3 regions of the Streptomyces sp. NBC_01166 genome follow, and region 3 is predicted to be linked to each of the others. Evidence: riboswitches for the same ligand, from Rfam matches in the RefSeq annotation. Region 3 holds a riboswitch; each other region holds the start of a gene.

Region 1 (7,254 bases), 3.7 Mb from region 3:
TCACGCCCCGAGAAGCGCCGCCAGCCGGTCGTACGGCGCGTCGGGTGCGGCCGGGCATCGCGAAGACGCCGGCGCGAACCGCCGCCACGCCCTCGGGCGCACACGGTGGTCGAGATCGACTACCGGCCGGGCCTCCTGGCCGTGCGCTGCCGGCACCGGAGGGCGCTGGAGGGCGTGAGCACCGGCCCGGTTCGCCCTACGCCTCCGGGGGAAGGACCACCGTCTCCGCCGGGTCGAAGGTCACGCCCACGGTGGCCCCCTCCTCGGGGGTGTCCCGCAGAGCGCACTCCGCCTCCAGGGGCGGCCCGTCGTCGGGACGCAGGATGACGGTGACGTGGTGGCCGCGGAAGGTGCGTACGCCCACCGTGCAGCGCAGGCCTTCCTTGGGGCCGCCGATCCGGACGCCGCCCGGCCGCACGAGCAGCTCGCACTCGCCCTGCGGCGAGTCCTCGGGCACCGGGACCTTGCCCCAGACGGTGTCGGCGGCCGTACCCGTGACCGTGGCGTCCACCAGATTGTCGAAACCGAGGAAGCGGGCGACGAACGCCGACGCGGGCTGCTGCCAGACCTCCAGCGGGGTGCCCGCCTGGGCGATCCGGCCGTCCCGCATGACCACGACCCGGTCGGCGAGCGCGAAGGCCTCGCCCTGGTCGTGGGTAACGGCGAGCACCGTCGTGCCCAGCCGGCCGAAGAGGGTGCGCAGTTCGACGACGAGCCGTTCGCGCAGGCTCCGGTCCAGCTGGCCCAGCGGTTCGTCCAGCATCAGCAGTTTCGGGCGGGGCGCCAGGGCCCGGGCGAGTGCCACCCGCTGTTGTTCCCCGCCGGAGAGGGCGGCGACGGCCCGCCGCCCGGCCCCGGGCAGACCGACCATGTCCAGGAGTTCACCGGCCCTGCGGTCGCGCTCCGGGCGGGGGACGCCGTGCATGCACAGTCCGAAGGCGACGTTGGCGCCGACATCCCGGTGCGGGAAGAGCTGGTGGTCCTGGAACATCAGGCCGAGCCCGCGGCGGTGTACCGGCAGCCGTGCCTGGTCCGCGCCGTCCAGGAAAACCCGCCCGCCGTCCAGAGGCTGCAGCCCGGCCACGGCCCGCAGCAGCGTCGACTTGCCGCTGCCGCTCGGGCCCAGCACACAGACGATCTCGTGGTCCGCGACCTCCAGGTCCACCGCGTCCAGCGCGGTCCTCCTCCCGAACCGGACCGTGGCCGACTCCACTGTCAGCATCTCTAGAACTCCCCGGATCGGTCGGTACGGATACGTTCGAGCAGGAGCAGCGACACCGCGCAGACCAGCATCAGAATCGTGCTGAGGGCCATCGCCTGCCCGTAGTTGAGCTCACCCGAGCGCCCCAGCAGCCTGGCGACGGCGACCGGCAGGGTGGGGTTGTCGGGGCGCGCGATGAACACGGTCGCGCCGAACTCACCGAGCGACACGGCGAAGGCGAAGCCGGCGGCCACCAGCACCGCCCGCCGCACCAGCGGCAGGTCGACCTCCCGCCAGGCCCGCAGCGGCGACGCGCCGAGCACCGCCGCGGCCTCCCTCAGCCGGTCGTCCACCGCGCGCAGGACGGGCAGCATGGTCCGTACGACGAAGGGGACGCCCACCAGCGCCTGGGCGAGCGGCACGAGGATCCAGGACGTGCGCAGATCCAGCGGCGGCTTGTCGAGCGTGATCAGGAAGCCGAAGCCGACGGTGACGGCGGACACTCCGAGCGGCAGCATCAGCAGGGCGTCGAAGCCACGCACCAGCGGTCCGGCGTGGGGGTACCGCCCGCTCGAGCGAAGCCGAGCGTGGGGGAGGGTGAGGGCCGACGCGGCGAGACCCCCGATCACCAGGGCGATCAGGGTCGCGACGAGTGCGTAACGCAGGGAGTTCCCGATGGCGTCGAGCGGCGGGACCAGGAAGGTGGAGCCGCTCGCGTCGGCCGACTGCAGCGCGCGGTAGAAGCCGAAGCCGTAGCCGCCCGAGGTGTCCAGGGAGCGTTCCACCAGTACACCGAGCGGCACCACGATCAGCAGCAGGACGGTCAGCAGTACCCCGCCGAGCAGCGCCCACTGCCCTGCGCCGTGCGGGCGGCGGGAGGTCTGGGCCGGGTCCACGAGCTTCAGCGCGGTCTCCCGGCGCCGTACGGTCCACGCGTGGACGGCGAGGATCCCTCCGACAGCGGCGAACTGCACCAGGGTCAGTACGGCGGCCGTCGGCAGGTCGAGCAGCTGGGCGGTCTGCCGGTAGATCTCGACCTCCAGCGTGGAGTAGGCCGGACCGCCGAGGATCTGGACGACACCGAAGGAGGTGAAGGTGAAGAGGAAGACCATCAGAGCCGCCGCGGCCACGGCCGGGGCGAGCGCGGGCAGGGTCACACGCCGCCAGGCGGCCAGGCGGCCGGCCCCGAGCACCCGGGCGGCCTCCTCCTGCCGGGGGTCGAGCTGGGACCACAGGCCGCCGACGGTCCGTACGACGACCGCGTAGTTGAAGAACACATGGGCGAGCAGGATCGCCCACACGGTCGTGTCGAGGCGGACCCCCCAGAGTTCGTCGAGGAACCCGCCACGCCCCAGCAGCGCCAGGAACGCCGTGCCCACGACGACGGTGGGCAGGACGAACGGCACGGTCACGACGGCACGCAACAGCTGCTTCCCGGGGAAGTCGAAGCGGGCGAAGACATAGGCGCCGGGCAGTGCGATCAGCAGGGTGAGCGCGGTCGAGGCGAGGGCCTGCCAGGTGGTGAACCAGAGGACGTCGAGGATGTCCGGCCGGCTCAGCACCGTACCGATCCGGCCGAACTGCCAGTCTCCGTCCGTCTTCAGGCCCCGGCCGACGATGGCGACGACCGGGTAGGCGAAGAACAGCGCGAAGAACGCGCCGGGCACGGCCATGAGACCGAGCCGCACCGCGTTCCCCCTCCACGGGGACCGCGCGACTACTTCACGACGAGCGAGGACCACGACTGGACCCACTGCTCACGGTTCTTGGCGATCTTCTCCGGGGCGACGGTCGCCGGCTTGTCGACGGTGGCCCCGAACTTCGTGAAGAGCTCCGGCAGCTTCGCGTCCTTCACCACCGGGTTCACGAACATGTTCAGCGGCATGTCCTCCTGGAACTGCTTGCTGATCAGGAAGTCCAGGAGTGCCTTGCCGCCTGCCTCGTTCTTCGCGCCGTCCAGCAGTCCGGCGAACTCGATCTGGCGGAAGCAGGTGCCGGTGGCGACACCGGTCGGGGCCTCGCTGGGCTGCGGATCGGCGTACAGCACCTCGACGGGCGGGCTGGAGGCGTACGAGACGACGAGGGGCCTGTCGGCGTTGGCCTTCTTACCGCCCGCGGAGCCGGAGAACTCCTCGTTGTAGGCCTGCTCCCAGCCGTCGACGACCTTGACGCCGTTGCTCTTCAGCTTCTTCCAGTAGTCCTGGTAACCGGCCTCGCCCTGGCTGGCGACGGTGCCGAGGAGGAAGCCGAGGCCGGGCGACGAGGTCGCGGCGTTCTCGGTGACGAGGAGGTTCTTGTACGCGGGCTTCAGCAGGTCGTCGAAGGAGTTCGGCGGGTCGAGCTTCTTGTCGGCGAAGTACTTCTTGTCGTAGTTGACGCAGATGTCGCCGGTGTCGATGGGCGTGACCCGGTGCTTGTCCGCGTCGAGCTGGGCGTCGGCCGCGACGCGGTCCAGGCCCTTCGCCTCGTACGGCGTGAACAGGCCGTTGTCCAGAGCGCGGGAGAGGAGGGTGTTGTCGGCGCCGAAGAACACGTCGCCGCGCGGGGAGCCCTTGGTCAGGATCTCCTGGTTGAGCGCTGCCCCGGCGTCCCCGCTCTTCAGCACCTTGACCTTGTAGCCGGTCTGCTTCGTGAACGCCTTCAGGACGGCGTCCGAGGCGTTGAACGAGTCGTGACTGACGAGGGTGACGGTCTTCGAACCGGCTCCCGTGTCACCGGAAGACTTGTCGTCGGAGCCCCCGCAGCCCGCGAGCGCGGTGACTCCGAGCGCGGCGGCGAGCGCGGTCGCCGCGTACTTCGTCGTGGTGTTCATGGTGATGTCCTCCTGGAGGTGACCAGGAAGAGACGCGGCCCTGCCCGCTCGGCGAGCGGGCAGGGCGCAACAGCTTGAGTAAGGTCCGAACTTCCTACCCGGAATGACCCGGGCGAGGTTCAGAGGGTCTGCGGCCGACCTGTCCTCGGTGCCGCACTCTCAGCGCTGTGGCGCTCCCCTGTCGGAATATGAAGTTGATTTCCCGGCCAGGCTACACCGGCCGGATCACGCCGGACCGGCCGGATCCTGCCCGTATGCGGGACCGCCTCAGCGCTCGGACGCCGCCAGCTGCCCGCAGGCGCCGTCGATCTCCTGGCCGCGGGTGTCCCGGACGGTGACCGGGACCCCGTGGGCGGCGATCGCCTCGACGAAAGCCTTCTCGTCCTCGGGCCGCGATGCGGTCCACTTGGACCCCGGCGTCGGGTTGAGCGGGATGAGGTTGACGTGCACCCGCTTGCCCTTGAGCAGCCGGCCCAGCCGGTCGCCCCGCCAGGCCTGGTCGTTGATGTCGCGGATGAGCGCGTACTCGATGGAGATGCGGCGGCCCGACTTCTCCGCGTACTCCCACGCGGCGTCCAGGACCTCAGCGACCTTCCAGCGGGTGTTCACGGGGACGAGGGTGTCGCGCAGTTCGTCGTCCGGAGCGTGCAGCGAAACGGCGAGGCGGCACTTGAAGCCCTCGTCGGCGAAGCGGAGCATCGCCGGCACCAGACCCACCGTGGACACGGTGATCCCGCGCTGCGAAAGCCCGAGGCCGTCCGGCTCCGGGTCGGTCAGCCGGCGGATCGCCCCGACCACGCGCTTGTAGTTGGCCAGCGGCTCGCCCATGCCCATGAAGACGATGTTGGACAGTCGCGCGGGCCCGCCCGGGACCTCCCCGTCGCGCAGGGCCCGCATGCCGTCCACGATCTGGTGCACGATCTCGGCGGTCGACAGATTACGGTCGAGCCCCGCCTGCCCGGTGGCGCAGAACGGACAGTTCATCCCGCAGCCGGCCTGTGACGAGATGCACATGGTCACCCGGTCCGGGTAGCGCATGAGGACGGACTCGACGAGCGTGCCGTCGTGCAGCTTCCAGAGCGTCTTGCGGGTGGTGTCGTCGTCGCAGCTGATGTGGCGCATCACCGACATCAGGTCGGGGAACATCGCCTCGGCGAGCTTCTCCCGCGACGCGGCCGGGATGTTGGTCCACTCCACCGGGTCGTGCGCGTACCGCGTGAAGTAGTGCTGCGACAGCTGCTTGGCACGGAAGGGCTTCTCGCCGGTCGCGGCGACTGCTTCCTTGCGCTCGTCGGGGGTGAGGTCGGCGAGGTGCCGCGGCGGCCGCTTGGCTCCACGGGGCGCGACGAAAGTGAGTTCTCCGGGCTTAGGCATGGTTCATCCAGTGTCGCAGACACGCCGAGGTACTCATGGCCGCCGGAGAACCGTGCGGTACGCCGGGGCCGGCACGGCCGGCGTCAGCCGTGGTCCTGCAGGGCGGACCGCATGTGGCGGTGGTGCTCCAGGGCACGGCGGCGCATCCAGAAGACCCAGGAGCAGAACACCACCACCCCGGCGACGAAGATCAGCGGGACGGTCAGCGAGCCGGTGACGACTCCGAGCACGAGCATGCCGGCCGCGATCAGGCCCATGAAGGCCAGCCAGTACGGAAGCCACCGGCCGCCCCGCTCCATCCTGCCCAGCTGCTCGGCGACCAGTTTCTGCATGGTCGCCCGCTTCTCGGGGTCGCTCGGCACCTCACGGTGCCGTATCTGGCGGTTGAGCTCGGCGATCCCGCGGGGGTCCACGCCGGCCGCACGGCCGGTCCTGCGGCGCTGGGCGGCCACGATACCGATGGCGACGGCGGTGAAGACCGCTGTCTGGATCACCCACCAGCCGAGGTGCCCGTCCCGGCGGAACAGGGCGTTCACCCCCACTCCGAGGACGAAGATCAGCACCGCTTGCGCGGCGAGACTACGGTCGAGCCAGAGCTTCAACACACGCACGGCATGTCCTCCCCGGGGCGACGGGACACCCTCTGTCACCCCTCGGATACCCCGCCCGGCCCGGTCCACCGCCGGCACCTGAACGGTCACCCGGACCGCACCGGCCAGGGATCCGCCCTGCCGGAGTGCGCGCGCCTCGGTCCGGCCCCGTCAGCGGCCCGGCTGCGGGAGCCTGACCACCGCGGTGGTGGTACGGGAGCCGCTCACCGCGCACACGGGTGTCCCGCACGGAATGCGGGCACACGACGCCCATGACCTCTCACGTGTTGGTCGCAGCCGAACTCGCCGGGCGCTGGCAGGGTCCCCCGTGGTTCAAATGGGCGTTCCTGGCGGTGTGGGTCCTGTTCGCGGTGTTTCTTCTCGTACGGCTCCGCAGGAACGGCTGGAAGCTTCCCCGACGTCGCTGAGCACACGCGGACGGGGCCCGCCGTCCGGTGGACGGCGGGCCCCGTCGAAGAGCGACGCAGGAAGTCGGTGCTCCGCTCAGCCGGATCCGACGAACAGCACCAGCAGCAGCCATACGACCGGGGCGCTCGGCAGCAGCGAGTCGAGCCGGTCCATGATGCCGCCGTGGCCGGGCAGCAGCGTGCCCATGTCCTTGATCCCCAGGTCCCGCTTGATCATCGACTCGCCGAGGTCCCCCAGCGTGGCGCTGGCGGCGACGGCCAGGCCCATCAGCAGGCCCTGCCACCAGCTCCCGCCGTCGATCAGGAACTCCATGCACAGGGCGCCGGCCACCATCGCGAAGGCGACCGCGCCGAACAGGCCCTCGCGGGTCTTCCCGGGGCTGATGCGGGGTGCCAGCTTGTGCGTGCCGAAGCGCCAGCCGACGGCGTACGCGCCGGTGTCGCTGACCACGGTCAGCAGGAGGAAGGTCAGCACACGCCAGGCACCGTCGTCCGCGGTGAGCATCATCGCGACGAACGTCGCCAGGAACGGCACGTAGAACACGGCGAAGACGCCCGCGGTGACGTCCTTGAGGTACCCCTCGGGGGGCTCCGTCATCCGCCACACGAGCACCGCGAGGGCGGTGAGCGCCATCGCGACCCAGGCGCCCTCCGCCTCCCGCACATAACCGGCGACCACCATCGCGGCGCCGCCGACGGCGAGCGGCACGAGCGGGGCGTTGATGCCCTTGCGCTCCTTGAGGCGGGACGTGAGCTCCCAGAGGCCGACCACGACCGCCAGCACGACCACGCCGACGAAGATTGCCTTGACGATGAACAGGGAGCCGATGACGAGGGCACCGAGACCGA
Region 2 (7,254 bases), 2.0 Mb from region 3:
CACCTGCCAGGTGACGCCCCCGTCACCTGGGCATTCGGCCGTGAGCTGCTGCTCGACGGCCTCAACAGCCCCAGTGGTGACGGCGATGTGCACATCGGCCCGACCGAGCCCGAAGGGCTGTCGGATGTACACATCCGCCTTCAGGTCGGCGCGGACCGTGCGCTCTTCAGAGCCGGCACGGCACCTCTTGTGGCATTTCTCGACCGGACGGACAAGCTGGTGCCGTTGGGGCAGGAGCACACGCTGGGTGACTTCGACGGCAATCTGGAAGAGGCGCTGGGCCGCATCCTCGCCAAGGAACAGAACGCCGGCTGAAGAAGGAAGATCCGGCTGATCACCGAGCACCGGTGGCCCGGGTCCATGCGTCCCGTGTCCCGGCTCACGCCTTGCGGCGTCGTCCCCTCCCGGTCCGTGCGGGTGCAGGAGCTCCGGCTTCCGCGCCGAGCCCCGTGCGGTCCGCGGAGACCACCAGGGCCGCGAGCACCGTCGTCACCGGCACCGAGGCGACCAGGCCGATCGATCCGATCAGCGTGCGGACGATCTCCTCGGCGACGAGCTCACTGTTGGCCACCGTGCCCACGCTGCTCTGTGCGATCGAGAACAGCAGCAGCAGGGGAAGCGCCGCGCCCGCGTATGCGAGTACGAGCGTGTTGACGACCGAGGCGATGTGGTCGCGCCCGATCCGGATACCCGCCCGGTAGAGCCGGCGCACGCCCATCGTCGGGTCCGCCTGGTGCAGCTCCCAGACCGCCGACGTCTGGGTCACAGTCACGTCGTCGAGCACACCGAGCGAGCCGATGATCACACCGGCGAGCAGCAGGCCGCTCATGTCGATGCCCGGGTACAGCCCATGGATCAGGCCGGTGTTGTCATCCGTGTTCCCGGACAGGCTGGCCCAGCCGATGAAGAGCGAGCCGAGCAGCCCGATCAGCAGCAGCGAGATGAGTGTTCCGATGACGGCCACGGAGGTGCGGGCCGTCAGTCCGTGGCAGGTGTAGAGGGCGATCAGCATGATGGCGCTGGCCCCGATCACCGCGACGACCAGGGGGTTCGATCCCTGCAGGATCGCCGGAAGGATGAACAGGGTCAGCACGGCGAAGGAGACCGCGAGAGCGACCAGGGCCATCAGACCGCGCAGCCTGCCCACCGCGACCACCACGAGGGCGAAGATCCCCGCGAGCAGCGCCATCGGGAACGAGCGGTCCACGTCGGTCACCGAGTACTGCAGGTCCCGGGGCGCGTCGGGTGCGTACGCGACGACCACGCCCTGGCCCTCGCGCAGTTGCCGGGGTGCGTCGGGCTGGACGACCTCGACGAACGTACGGCCCTCGTCCTTGCCGGTGGTCACCTCGACCGTGGCCTTCTTGCACTCCCCCGACTGCTCGTTGACGGCTTCGCGTCCCGACGCGGTGGAGGTGTCTCCGGTCGGCGGTACCTGTGAGGCGTTGACGTCCGCGCAGTCGACCGACACGACCTGGGTGACCTTCCCGTCCTGGGTCTGGCGGTCGAAGCCGACTCCCGTGCGCTCATGGGCGGGTGCTCCGCCGGGCCAGAAGGCAACGAGGCCGACCAGGACCGCAGTGGCGAAGGGGATCAGCACGGCCGCGATGACCTTGCGCAGATGCTTGGACACAGGTGCGGCGGGCCCGTGGCTGTGGGTGTGGCCGTGCGCATGATTCTGTGTGCTGCCTGATGCGGGGCCGTGGGGTTCGGGGGCGCTTCCGGGGGACGTCACCCGGCGATCATCCCAAGAACCGGGGAGGCCCTCTGGCCAGCACGCCAGAACGGAGGTTAGCGTGGAGGCACATTTGTACACGCGGGAGCTCGGAGCACCGGGCTGAGAGGGCGCTGACCTCCGTATATCCGTACGGGACACGCTGCGCCGACCGCCGAACCTGTTACCGGGTAATGCCGGCGTAGGGAGTAGGTCTCATGACCACAGCGGACGCACGCACGCCTGCCTCGAAGCAGAACGCCCAGAACGGTGAGGGCGACGAGGCCAGGAAGTCCATCGGCTGGCACAAGGGTTACGTCCAGGGCTCACGCCCGGATCTCCGGGTGCCGGTCCGTCAGGTGCACCTCACCAACGGCAAGGACGTGACGCTGTACGACACGTCCGGGCCGTACACCGACCCCACCACCGACACCGACGTACGCCGGGGGCTGGCCCCTCTCCGGGAGAACTGGATCATCGCCCGGGGAGACACCGAGGAGTATGCGGGACGGCCCGCGCGTCCCGAGGACGACGGACTGAAGCACACCGCGCCGAGGGGCGGTCTGCGCAACCTGGACGCGGTCTTCCCGGGCCGCCCGCGCCAGCCCCGCCGCAGCCGCGACGGCCGGCCCGTCACGCAGCTCGCGTACGCCCGCCGGGGCGAGATCACCCCGGAGATGGAGTACGTCGCGATCCGGGAGAACGTCGGACCCGAGGTGGTGCGCGAGGAGATCGCGGCGGGCCGGGCGGTCCTGCCGGCCAACGTCAACCACCCGGAGATCGAACCGATGATCATCGGCAAGCGCTTCCTGGTGAAGGTCAACGCCAACATCGGCAACTCCGCGGTCACCTCCTCGATCGAGGAGGAGGTGGACAAGATGACCTGGGCCACCAAGTGGGGCGCCGACACGGTCATGGACCTCTCCACCGGCCGCAACATCCACACCACCCGCGAGTGGGTCCTGCGCAACTCCCCCGTGCCGATCGGCACCGTCCCCCTCTATCAGGCACTCGAGAAGGTCGACGGCCGGGCCGAGGAGCTGACGTGGGAGATCTACAAGGACACCGTCATCGAGCAGGCTGAGCAGGGCGTCGACTACATGACGGTGCACGCCGGGGTGCGGCTGCCGTACGTTCCGTTGACGGCCCGCCGCAAGACCGGGATCGTCTCGCGCGGCGGTTCCATCATGGCCGCATGGTGCCTGGCACACCACAAGGAGTCGTTCCTGTACGAGCACTTCGAGGAGCTCTGCGAGATCCTCGCGGCGTACGACGTGACGTACTCGCTCGGTGACGGACTGCGTCCCGGCTCCATCGCCGACGCCAATGACGAGGCCCAGTTCGCCGAACTCCGGACGCTCGGCGAGCTCAACACCGTCGCCAAGCGGTTCGGCGTACAGACCATGATCGAGGGCCCGGGGCACGTCCCCATGCACAAGATCAAGGAGAACATCGACCTCCAGCAGGAGATCTGCGAGGAGGCGCCCTTCTACACGCTGGGCCCCCTCACCACGGACGTCGCACCGGCGTACGACCACATCACCTCGGGCATCGGCGCGGCGATGATCGCCTGGTGGGGGACGGCGATGCTCTGTTACGTCACGCCCAAGGAGCACCTGGGGCTGCCGAACCGTGACGACGTGAAGACCGGTGTCATCACGTACAAGATCGCCGCTCATGCGGCGGACCTGGCCAAGGGGCACCCCGGGGCGCAGGAGTGGGACGACGCCCTGTCGGACGCCCGGTTCGAGTTCCGCTGGGAGGACCAGTTCAACCTGGCGCTCGACCCCGACACCGCGCGGGAGTTCCACGACGAGACGCTGCCGGCCGAGCCCGCGAAGACGGCCCACTTCTGCTCGATGTGCGGGCCCAAGTTCTGCTCGATGAAGATCTCCCACGACATCCGGCGGGAGCACGGCGACGAACAGGCCGCGATCGAGGCGGGGATGGCGGAGAAGTCCAGGGAGTTCGCAGCGAGCGGCAACCGCGTGTACCTGCCGCTGGCGGACTGACCCGCTGACCGTGGCGGGGGCCCGACGAGCCCCTGCCACGGTCCGGTGGCGCACAGCCGCTGCCGGCCGTCCGGTTCTCACACCGTGGGCGGCTTCCTCCACACGGAGACGTGCGACCTGCTGGACGCCGTGAACGGCGCCTCGGTCCAGTCGGCCCACCGCTCGGACGGCTCCAGGCCCGCGAGCTCCGCCATCAGATCGAGTTCGGCGGGCCAGACGTAGCGGTGGGGCGAGAGGAACGTGGAGACCCGGCCGTCGGCGATCGAGTAGTGGTGCGAGACCACCTGCTGCTTCACCAGGTCGTACGTGTCGAAGCCGACGTGCCGCTCGCCGACGTGAATCGGGCGGGCGGTCTCGCCCGGTGGCAGACGCTGCAGTTCGGGGATGAACACCTCGGCCACGAAGCGGCCGCCCGGCTCCAGATGCTCGGCGGCGTTGCGGAAGCACGCGACCTGCTCGCTCTGGGAGAGCAGGCAGGTGAGGGCGTTGTAGACGACGTAGACCAGGCTGAAAGTGCCCGGAGCCCGGGCGGTGGTCATGTCTCCGGCGGTCACGGCGATGTCGCTGCCACCGCGCTTCCTGCCGAGCTCCCGTGCCATCGGTCCGGACTTCTCGATTCCCGCCACGCCGACACCCCGAGCACTCAGCGGAAGTGCGACCCGTCCGGTTCCCACGGCGAACTCCAGCGCGGCGCTGCGGCCCGCACGGCGTTCGAGGAAGTCGACCGTGGGGCCCAGGACTTCGGGCGTGTACATGTGGGCGGAGGACTCGTCGTAGCTCTGCGCTACCTGGGTGTTCCAGATGTCCGCATCCATGACCCCGAAGGCTGTCACGTGGCCCAGCCGACGGGCCATCGGATTTTCCCGGACCGGATCGATGGGCGGCGTAGGGCCGGACAAGAGGGGGCGTTCGTCTGATCGTCAGATTGCGGCGATAGAGCATGAAGAGTGCCCACAATGGCTGGTTCAGGCCGTTCGGCACCGTCCTGTCGCACCCCCGAGGAACTTTCGGCGTCAGTATGGACACAGCCGTGCTGCAGGTCGATGTAAGTTTCCGCGGCAGCCCGAACGGTGTTGACCGTTTCCTTATCTGTGCTTTACCTTCCGCTGTGCTTGGCCGAAATTGGTGTGCGCCCCGAACGGGGGCGCCAGGGGAGGGAAGCACAGTGAACTGGTACCTGGCTGTACTCAAGAACTACGCGGGCTTCGGCGGGCGTGCGCGCCGCAAGGAGTACTGGATGTTCGTACTCTTCAACTTCATCATCGCGGTCGTCCTGAGCCTGCTCGGCCTGGCCATCGACTCGCAGATTCCTTACATCATCTACCTGCTGGCCGTGATCATCCCGACGATAGCCGTCGTCGTGCGCCGCCTGCACGACACCGGCCGCTCCGGCTGGTGGATCCTGATCTCGTTCGTCCCGCTCGTCGGCGGCATCATCCTGCTCGTCTTCATGTGCCTCGAGGGTGTGCGCGAGGTGAACGAGTACGGCCCGAACCCGAAGCTCGCCCCGCAGGGGATCTGAGCTCCTCACCGGGTGTGATGCCTGCAGAGGCCGGAACGGCAGCACGCCGTTCCGGCCTCTGCCGTGCCGGGTCCCGCCGGATCACTCCGGCTGGTGCTCCGGGCCGCCGTAGTCGGGGCTGGTGAAGTCGGGGCTGGTGAAGGTGGGGCGCGGACCGGCCGAGGGGCCGTCCTCCGGTCCGGAGAAGTCCGGCCTGCTGTAGCCGATCTTCGGGATCCGGTTGGCCGAGCGGTGCGGTGTGCGCGAGGCGGGCCCCGCGGTCGGATCGGCCAGCGCGTCCCGGAGGAAGGGGAGGATTCCGCGTTCCAGCAGTGCGTGGCGCCATGCCTCCCGGGCACGCGCCACGTCCTCGGGCAGTTCCTCCTCCTCGTCCACGGCCGGCAGCGCGGTGGCGCCGTTGCGCAGGGCGGTGACGAGGAGACCCACCGCGGCGACGAGGATGGCCGCGGCTGCGACGGCGGCGAAGAACCACCCGGCGGCGACCATGGTTCCGGCGAAGGCCGGGGCGGGACTGAGCGCCTTCAGCGGGTAGCCGACGGCCAGGAATATGAGCGCGGCCGCACCCGCGAGGACCGGTGCCAGCACGGCGATCACCGCGAGGGTGCCGGCGCCCGTGGGGTCGGCCTCTTCCGTGGCGGGGCTGAGGACGGACGCCTGGGCGTCCGGGTCCCCGGGCCCGCGCAGCTCGCCGCGGACCTTCACGTAGTGGTCGTACTCGGTGGCCGCCGCCGCGGTGATCAGGGGCGTGGCGTTGAGCGCCATCGTCCGCAGCTGTTCCGGGTTGAGACGGTCGCCGATTCCGTCCAGATCCGGCCGTTCGTGAGCATGACGCAGCGCGTCGGCAAGGATCCGCTCGTACTCGGGGCGGTCCTCGGCCAGCAGGTGCGGAGCGCTTTTCATGTGCATCCCCCGATGCTCCGTAGGGCCTGACCGACCGTAAGGGCCGGGCGATCGGGCGGAAACGGAGGAGAGCCTGCGACTGGTACGCCGATGGTAGAGCGCCTACGGCACGGGGTGACAGGGTGTTTCCGGAAATTGGCCCAGTGGCTGACGGTGTCGGGTCGTCATGCGTCTTCCCCGACGACCGTCAGTCATGCAGGGGAAGTTGGACGACCAACAGCTTTCCGGCCATGGTCACCCCGCCGTCCATGGCGATGGCGAGCCCTTCCGCGTAGACGTGCGGGCCGTTCACCACGGGCCGTGCCACTTCCTCGCCCTCCTCCGTTCCGACCTCTCCGAGGAGATACGGAATGGGGCTGTGGCCATGGACGACGCGCTGCCCGCCGTACGTCGACATCAGTTCGCGAACGGCCTGGGCGCCGCCCTCGTCGCGGAAGGCGAACCGCTTGGTGAGTTTGCGGAAGAGGTCCCAGCACTCATCGGCGTCGTTCCGCGTGAGAATGGCGTGCACCGTGTCGTTGACGTCCTCGATGGTGGATCCGTAGTCGAGGTAGGCGGTCGTGTCGGAGTGCATCAGCAGATGCCCGTCCTCCTCGACCACCGCGTCGAGCCGGGACATCCACTGGAGGTGGACGTCCTGGAGCCGTTCCATGTCCGTCTTCTGGCCGCCGTTGAGCAGCCAGGCGGCCTGGAAGGTCGCCGTTCCGGCTCCGGAGTTCACCGGGGTGTCGCCGAACCTCTTCGCACCGAGCAGCAGCAGTTCGTGGTTGCCCATGAGCGCCTTGCAGTACCCGCCGGCGGCCGCGGCCTCCGCGGAGAGGCGCATGACGAGATCGATGACGCCGATGCCGTCCGGACCGCGGTCGGTGAAGTCGCCGAGGAACCAGAGCCTGGCGTGGCCCGCCGCCCACCGGCCGTCGGCGTCGACGAGGCCCTGCTCACGCAGGGCGGCCAAAAGCTCGTCCAGGTAGCCATGGACGTCCCCGACCACGTACAGCGGACCGCGGCCGGAGTCGGCGGCGGGCCGGGCCTCCGGCACGGTCTCCACCTGGACGGTGTCGCCACGGTTGATCACGGGAAGATCGCGCTCGGTGGGGGTGTACCCC
Region 3 (7,254 bases):
CACGCCCGCCCCCTCCTACGGCCACCGCCCCGGTTGGTGGCGGGTACGGCCGGTCAGGACTGCTTGTGCAGTCCGAGATTCTCGTAGATCTCGAGTGTCGCCGTCGAGTTGTTGAGCGTGATGAAGTGCAGCCCCGGGACACCCTCGGAGAGCAGTTTCGCGCAGAACTCCGTGGCGAACTCGATGCCAATGGAGCGTACAGCCGCAGGGTCGTCCTTCGCGGCGAGGATGCGCTCTTTCAGCGAGGAAGGCAGGGACGCGTTGCTGAGCTGCGCGAATCTCTCCAGTTGTCTGACGCTGGTGAGCGGCATCACCTCAGGGATGACCGGGGTGTCGCAACCCGCGGCGACCACGCGGTCACGCATCTGCAGATAACTCTCCGGGTGGAAGAACATCTGGGTGATCGCGTAGTCGGCACCGGCGCGGCACTTGTCCACGAAATGACTGATGTCGGTGTCCCAGTCGGCGGATCGCGGGTGCATCTCGGGAAAGGCCGCGACGCCGACGCAGAAATCACCGGCTTCCTTGATCAGCCGGACGAGATCCGCCGCGTACCGCACGCCCTGCGGGTGCTCGATCCACTCACCCATCGGGTCGCCGGGCGGGTCTCCGCGCACCGCGAGGATGTTGCGGATACCGGCGTCGGCGTACTGCCCGACCATGTTGCGCAGCTCGGCCACGGAGTGGTCGACGGCGGTGAGGTGTGCGACGGGCGTGAGCGTGGAGTCCGCGGCGATCTGCTGGGTCGCCCGGACCGTCCCGGCGCGGGTCGAACCGCCGGCCCCGTACGTCACGGAGACGAAGCTCGGTCCCACCGCCTCGACCCGGCGCAGGGCGTTCCAGAGGTTCCGTTCGCCCTTCTCCGTCTTGGGCGCCCAGAACTCGAACGAGAACGACGTCTCGCCGGTCGCGAGCAGCTCACGCACGGTGCGCGCGTGATCTGTCCGGGTGGAAGGTGTACCAAGAGCCATACTGGGAGGTTAACCAGGGCCTGGCGGTACCCCAACCAGGGCGAGCGAATTGCCCGGAATGAGGTGGGTTTTGTCCACCCTTCGGACAGCCGCTCCGACCGGGTGCGGGGCCGCCGGGTTCAGTTGGCGTGTGCCCGGATGCGTCGGGCGAGCGATGCTGCCGCCTCGGCCGGGTCCGCCGCCTCGGTGATCGCCCGCACGACGACGACGCGACGGGCGCCGGCGTCCAGCACCTCGTCCAGATTGCCGGCGTCGATCCCGCCGATGGCGAACCACGGCCGCGTCGTGCCGAGCGAGGCGGCATGGCGGACCAGGCCGAGGCCCGGGGCGTGCCGGCCGGGCTTGGTAGGGGTGGGCCAGCAGGGGCCCGTGCAGAAGTAGTCGACGCCGGCCTCGGCGACGGCGGCGTCGACCTCGGCCTCGGCGTGGGTGGAGCGCCCGATCACCACCTCGTCACCGATGACGTCGCGGGCGGCAGGCACCGGCAGATCGCCCTGGCCGAGGTGGAGCACGTCGGAGCCGATGGCGTGGGCGACATCGGCCCGGTCGTTCACCGCGAGGAGCGCCCCGTGGCGCTTGCAGGCGTCGGCGAACACCGCGAGGTGTTCGAGCTCCTCGGCCGCCTCCATGCCCTTGTCCCGCAGCTGCACGATGTCCACGCCGCCGGCCAGCACGGCGTCGAGGAACTCGGGGAGGTCTCCCTGCCGCTTGCGGGCGTCCGTGCACAGATAGAGCCGGGCGTCGGAAAGCTGGTCGCGAGGCGTGGACATGAAGAATTCCCCCGTCGGTACGTCGTTGGATCACTGAGGCGGCGACAACTCACCGTATGTCGATGGATCGCCGTGCCGGCAGGCCCGGTTACGGCGGAGTGCGGGCCGTGATGTTCCACGGCCCGCACCCCGCTCACGGTCCTCCGGTCAGACGGCGAGCGCCTGGGCCCGGCGCTTCACCTCCGTACCGCGATTCTCGCTCAGGGCCTGCGCGGGCGTGCCGGGCAGGGTCGGGTCGGGGGTGAAGAGCCAGTCCAGCATCTCTTCGTCGTTGTAGCCGTCGTCCCTCAGGAGCGTCAGGGTCCCTACGAGACCCTTGACCACCTTGTCGCCGTCGATGAAGGCGGCAGGCACCTGGAGCGCCCGGTTCTCACCACGTCGTACGGCGATCAGCTGGCCTTCCTTGACCAGCTGCCGTACGCGCGTCACCTCGACATCGAGCATTTCCGCGATGTCGGGAAGGTGGAGCCATGCGGGGACGAGAGCATCGATCTTTGCGTCAATCTCGGTCACAGGGACAAGCGTGCCATCCCGGACCGACAGTCGGTAGCCGGGCCGGGCGTACGAGGCCGTGCCTACCCCCGGAGCACCGCCGATTTCAGCGGGACGGAGGAGTCGGCGGCCCGCTCCGGGTCGATCCGCGCCCCCGCCTCGACGAGCTTGCGCCCCTGCGCCAGGTCGCGGGGCCTGCTGACGGCGAGCACGGCGACCAGGACCCCCTGCCGCAGCCAGCAGACCGTCCAGGACGGGTCACCCGGGTCGCCCCGCCACAGCAGCGTGTCGGCACCCGCGTGATGGCCGGCGTACTGCACGAAGCGGCCGAACTGCTCGGACCAGAAGTAGGGCACCGGGTCGTACGTCCTGACCGCACCGTCCGCGAGGGCGGCGGCGACCGTCCTCGGCCCCTGGAGGGCGTTGTCCCAGTGGTGGACCAGCAGCCGCTCCCCGTAGCGGGCGGACGGGAAGGAGGCGCAGTCGCCGACGGCGTAGACATCGGGCAGCGACGTGCGGAGCGAGCTGTCCGCGGTGACCGAGCCGTCGGGGCCGAGGGCGATGCCCGAGCCCGCGAGCCACGCGGTGGCGGGCCTGGCGCCGATGCCGACGACCACCGCCCCGGCGGGGATCACCCGGCCGTCCGTGAGGTGGACGGCGCCCTGTTCGACGCGTGCGACCCGGGCGCCGGTGAGGAGCTCGGCTCCGCTCTCGGCGTACCAGGCGGCCATCGGCTCGGCGACCTCGGCGGGCATCGTTCCCGCGAGGGGGCGGCCGGCGGCCTCCACGACGGTGACCGCGCACCCGGCCGCGCGGGCCGCCGTGGCGAACTCGGCGCCGATCCAGCCCGCGCCGACGACGACCACGTCGTGCTGCCGCTCCAGGACGGGCCGCAGCCGTGCCGCGTCGTCGAGGGTGCGCAGCAGATGGACGCCCGGCACGCCTTCGGAACCGGGCAGTGCGACGGGTTCCGCCCCGGTGGCGAGGACCAGGACGTCGTAGGCGACGGGCCCCTCCGGGGTGTCCAGCTCGTGCGCCACGGCACGCAGTCCGGCCACGTCGAGACCCAGGCGCAGAGTGATGTCCAGGGCCTCGAAGTCGACGTCGAAGGCGGAGTCCTCCGCCTTGCCGAGCAGGACCGCCTTGGACAGGGGCGGCCTGTCGTACGGCTGGTGGGGTTCGGCGCCGATCAGGGTGACCGGGCCGGTGAAGCCCTGTTCGCGCAGGGCCACGGCCGTCTGCACTCCGGCCATGCCGGCGCCCACGATCACGACTCCGCTCGGCCGCTGTCCCGCTGCCGGGTCCTGTGTCTGCTCGCTCACCTGTCCACCCTAGGGCCTCCCGTCCGGATCACGCCGGGCTCGTGGGACCTGGCCGGCGTCCGGCGGGAGCACGGGTCCGCCGGGCGAACGGGCCACGGGTACCGGTCCCTTACCCGCTGCGAGGGGTGGGGTCTAGGCTGGCCACCGTAAGGCACTCGCGGGAGTCCGGGCGTACCGGGCTGAGAGGGAGGCTGACCGGCCTCCGACCGTACGAACCTGATCCGGGTCATGCCGGCGAAGGGAGGGGCTGGACGCCCATGCGTATCTCCGCAGACAGTTCCGACGTCCTGGTCGTCGGAGGCGGCATCATCGGGCTGGTGACCGCCTGGCGGTCGGCCCAGCACGGCCTGCGCACCACGCTGGCCGATCCCGCGCCGGGCGGCGGCGCCGCCCAGGTCGCGGCCGGGATGCTCGCCGCCGTCACCGAACTCCACTACGGCGAGCAGACGCTGCTCGGCCTCAACGTGGCTTCCGCCGCACGCTATCCGGCGTTCGTGGCCGAGCTGGAGGAGGCGAGCGGGCAGGAGACCGGCTTCCGCGCCTGCGGCACCCTGTCCGTCGCGCTGGACTCGGACGACCGGGCACATCTGCGGGAGCTGCACGCCCTGCAGCAGCGTTCGGGACTGGAGTCCGAGTGGCTGAGCGGCCGCGAGTGCCGCCGTCTGGAACCGATGCTCGCCCCCGGCGTGCGCGGCGGGCTGCGCGTCGACGGCGACCACCAGGTGGATCCCAGGCGGCTGGCCTCGGCCCTGGTCACCGCGTGCGAGCGGGCGGGAGTGGTCTTCCGCCGTGCCTGGGTCCAGCGGCTCTCCGTCACGGGCGGCCGCGCGACGGGAGCGGTCCTGGCGGACGGCACCGAGCTCGCGGCCGGCCAGGTGGTACTCGCCGGCGGCAGCCTCAGCGGCCGGCTGCAGGGCGTTCCCGAGGCGGTCCTGCCGCCGGTACGCCCGGTCAAGGGCCAGGTGCTGCGGCTGACCGTGCCTCCCGCCTACGCCCCCTTCCTCAGCCGGACGGTGCGGGCGGTCGTGCGCGGCAGCCAGGTCTATCTGGTCCCCCGTGCCAACGGTGAGCTGGTGGTCGGCGCGACCACGGAGGAGATGGGCTGGGACACCACGGTCACCGCGGGCGGGGTGTACGAGCTGTTGCGGGACGCCCATGAGCTGATGCCGGGCATCACGGAGCTGCCGCTGACCGAGACCCGGGCCGGTCTGCGGCCCGCCTCGCCGGACAACGCGCCGCTGCTGGGGCCCACGGCACTGCCCGGACTGCATCTCGCCACCGGGCACCACCGCAACGGGGTGTTGCTGACCCCTGTCACCGGCGATGTGATGGCCCATGTGCTGACCACCGGCGAGCTGCCCGAGCTGGGCCGTCCCTTCGCGCCGCGCCGGTTCGCCGGCGTCTCCCCGGAGAGTTCACCGGCCTCCTCCCCCGAAGAAACCGCCCCCGCGCCGCAGGAGCAGCCCGTATGACACAGCCCGTGCCCGCCGCCGTCCCGGGTTCCGAGCCCGAGGCCGGTTCCGTGCCCGTTTCCGAGTCCGTCCCGGTCTCCGACCCCGGGCCCGTTTCCGAGCCCGTTTCCGTGTCCGTCAACGGGGAAGGCCGTACCGTGCCCGCCGGCACCGCGCTGGACACATTGGTCGCGGCGCTGACCACAGCGCCCTCCGGGGTCGCCGCCGCGGTGAACGAGGCCGTCGTCCCCCGCGGTCAGTGGTCCGCCACCACGCTCGCCGACGGCGACCGCGTCGAGGTCCTCACCGCGGTCCAGGGAGGCTGACCATGTCCGACGACCTCTTCACGCTCGGTTCCACCGCGTTCTCGTCCCGGCTGATCATGGGGACGGGCGGGGCGCCCAGCCTCGACGTGCTGGAACGCTCCCTGATCGCTTCCGGCACCGAGCTGACCACCGTGGCGATGCGCCGGCTCGACCCGACCGTGCAGGGCTCGGTGCTCTCCGTCCTGGAACGCCTCTCCATCCAGGTACTGCCGAACACCGCGGGCTGTTTCACCGCGGGTGAGGCCGTGCTGACCGCCAGGCTGGCCAGGGAGGCGCTGGGCACCGACTGGATCAAGCTGGAGGTCGTGGCCGACGAGCGGACCCTCCTGCCCGATCCGATCGAGCTGCTGGACGCCGCCGAGATCCTCGTCGACGACGGCTTCACGGTCCTGCCGTACACCAATGACGACCCGGTTCTGGCCCGCAAGCTCCAGGACGTGGGGTGCGCGGCGATCATGCCGCTCGGCTCCCCCATCGGTTCCGGGCTCGGCATCCGCAATCCCCACAACTTCCAGCTGATCACCGAGCAGGCGGCGGTCCCGGTGATCCTGGACGCCGGCGCCGGGACGGCCTCGGACGCGGCGCTGGCGATGGAGCTCGGCTGTGCCGCTGTGATGCTCGCCTCGGCCGTGACCCGGGCGCAGGAGCCCGAGCTGATGGCGGCCGCGATGCGGCACGCGGTGGACGGCGGACGCCTGGCGTACCGGGCGGGACGCATCCCGCGCCGCCATTTCGCGGAGGCGTCCTCGCCGGCGGAGGGCCGCGCGGTGCTGGATCCGGAACGCCCGGCCTTCTGAGGGCCGTGCACCGGCGGGGGTCTCCCCGTCACAGCACGCGCATGCCCCTGTCACGGCTCGGCACCGGAACGGTCCCCGGGAGGCCTGGTCCATCCGAGGTGTCCGTGGCAGCTCGTAGACTCGCCCTGTGGACACGACCCTCCAGGACCCCCTTGTCGGGCAGCTGCTCGACGGCCGCTATCGCATCGATGCGCGCATCGCCGTCGGCGGTATGGCCACGGTCTACCGGGCCGTGGACACCCGGCTCGACAGGGTGCTCGCCCTCAAGGTGATGCACCCGGCGCTGGCGACCGACGCGGCGTTCGTCGAACGCTTCATCCGCGAGGCCAAGTCCGTCGCCCGGCTCGCCCACCCCAATGTGGTGGCCGTCTTCGACCAGGGCGCCCAGGGCGCGTATGTGTACCTGGCGATGGAGTACGTCGCCGGGTGCACCCTGCGCGACGTCCTGCGCGAGCGCGGGGCGCTGCAGCCCCGGGCGGCGCTGGACATCCTCGAACCGATGCTGGCCGCCCTCGGCGCCGCGCACCGGGCGGGCTTCGTCCACCGCGACATGAAGCCGGAGAACGTCCTGATCGGGGACGACGGCCGGGTGAAGGTCGCCGACTTCGGTCTCGTACGCGCGGTGGGAACCGCCACGGACACCACCGGCTCGCTCCTGGGCACGGTCTCGTACCTCGCTCCGGAGCAGATCGAGCAGGGCACGGCCGACACCCGGTCCGATGTGTACGCCTGCGGTGTGGTGCTCTACGAGATGCTGACCGGCGGCAAGCCCCATGGCGGCGACACCGCCGCCCAGGTCCTCTACCAGCATCTGAACGAGGACGTCCCGGCGCCGTCCGGCGCCGTACCGGACCTGGCCGCCGGGCTGGACGAGCTGGTGGCCGCCGCGACGGCGCGCAACCCCGACGTCCGTCCGTCCGACGCGGTGGCCCTGCTCGCGCGGTCCCGTGAGATACGGGCGGCTCTCACCGAGGAGCAGCTCGGCGCGATGCCTCCGCAGGCCATCACGGCGGAGCACGACGGCGCCGAGGACCGTACGAGCGTGATCCCCAGGGTGATCCCGGCCGGCCAGGGCACCGCGCACCACACCAGCCGGCTGGAGATGCCCCCGTCCTCGCCCCGGGA

What was found. A riboswitch is a leader RNA that binds a small molecule or an ion and turns the genes downstream of it on or off. The one in region 3 is predicted to bind thiamine pyrophosphate.
Region 1: it holds a riboswitch for thiamine pyrophosphate, as region 3 does, so the genes downstream of both, OG379_RS27845 (thiamine ABC transporter substrate binding subunit) here and thiO (glycine oxidase ThiO) in region 3, are expected to answer to the same signal.
Region 2: it holds a riboswitch for thiamine pyrophosphate, as region 3 does, so the genes downstream of both, thiC (phosphomethylpyrimidine synthase ThiC) here and thiO (glycine oxidase ThiO) in region 3, are expected to answer to the same signal.

What each region holds. Positions count from the first base shown of each region.
Region 1 is NZ_CP108613.1:6,013,426-6,020,679, reverse strand. Features, by position in the region: gene OG379_RS27855 (ABC transporter ATP-binding protein) at 197-1,222, opposite strand; gene OG379_RS27850 (ABC transporter permease) at 1,225-2,874, opposite strand; gene OG379_RS27845 (thiamine ABC transporter substrate binding subunit) at 2,919-4,013, opposite strand; TPP riboswitch at 4,087-4,203, opposite strand; gene rlmN (23S rRNA (adenine(2503)-C(2))-methyltransferase RlmN) at 4,281-5,387, opposite strand; gene OG379_RS27835 (hypothetical protein) at 5,471-5,998, opposite strand; gene OG379_RS27830 (hypothetical protein) at 6,250-6,405, shown strand; gene OG379_RS27825 (phosphatidate cytidylyltransferase) at 6,482-7,254, opposite strand, start outside.
Region 2 is NZ_CP108613.1:4,348,394-4,355,647, forward strand. Features, by position in the region: gene OG379_RS19935 (SsgA family sporulation/cell division regulator) at 1-315, shown strand, start outside; gene OG379_RS19940 (YibE/F family protein) at 380-1,735, opposite strand; TPP riboswitch at 1,807-1,940, shown strand; gene thiC (phosphomethylpyrimidine synthase ThiC) at 1,933-3,726, shown strand; gene OG379_RS19950 (methyltransferase domain-containing protein) at 3,804-4,541, opposite strand; gene OG379_RS19955 (DUF805 domain-containing protein) at 4,892-5,248, shown strand; gene OG379_RS19960 (hypothetical protein) at 5,330-6,154, opposite strand; gene OG379_RS19965 (metallophosphoesterase) at 6,336-7,254, opposite strand, start outside.
Region 3 is NZ_CP108613.1:2,345,846-2,353,099, forward strand. Features, by position in the region: gene OG379_RS10795 (hypothetical protein) at 1-3, opposite strand, end outside; gene metF (methylenetetrahydrofolate reductase [NAD(P)H]) at 54-971, opposite strand; gene thiE (thiamine phosphate synthase) at 1,091-1,741, opposite strand; gene OG379_RS10810 (Rv2175c family DNA-binding protein) at 1,889-2,254, opposite strand; gene OG379_RS10815 (NAD(P)/FAD-dependent oxidoreductase) at 2,317-3,555, opposite strand; TPP riboswitch at 3,703-3,815, shown strand; gene thiO (glycine oxidase ThiO) at 3,813-5,027, shown strand; gene thiS (sulfur carrier protein ThiS) at 5,078-5,332, shown strand; gene OG379_RS10830 (thiazole synthase) at 5,335-6,129, shown strand; gene pknB (Stk1 family PASTA domain-containing Ser/Thr kinase) at 6,257-7,254, shown strand, end outside.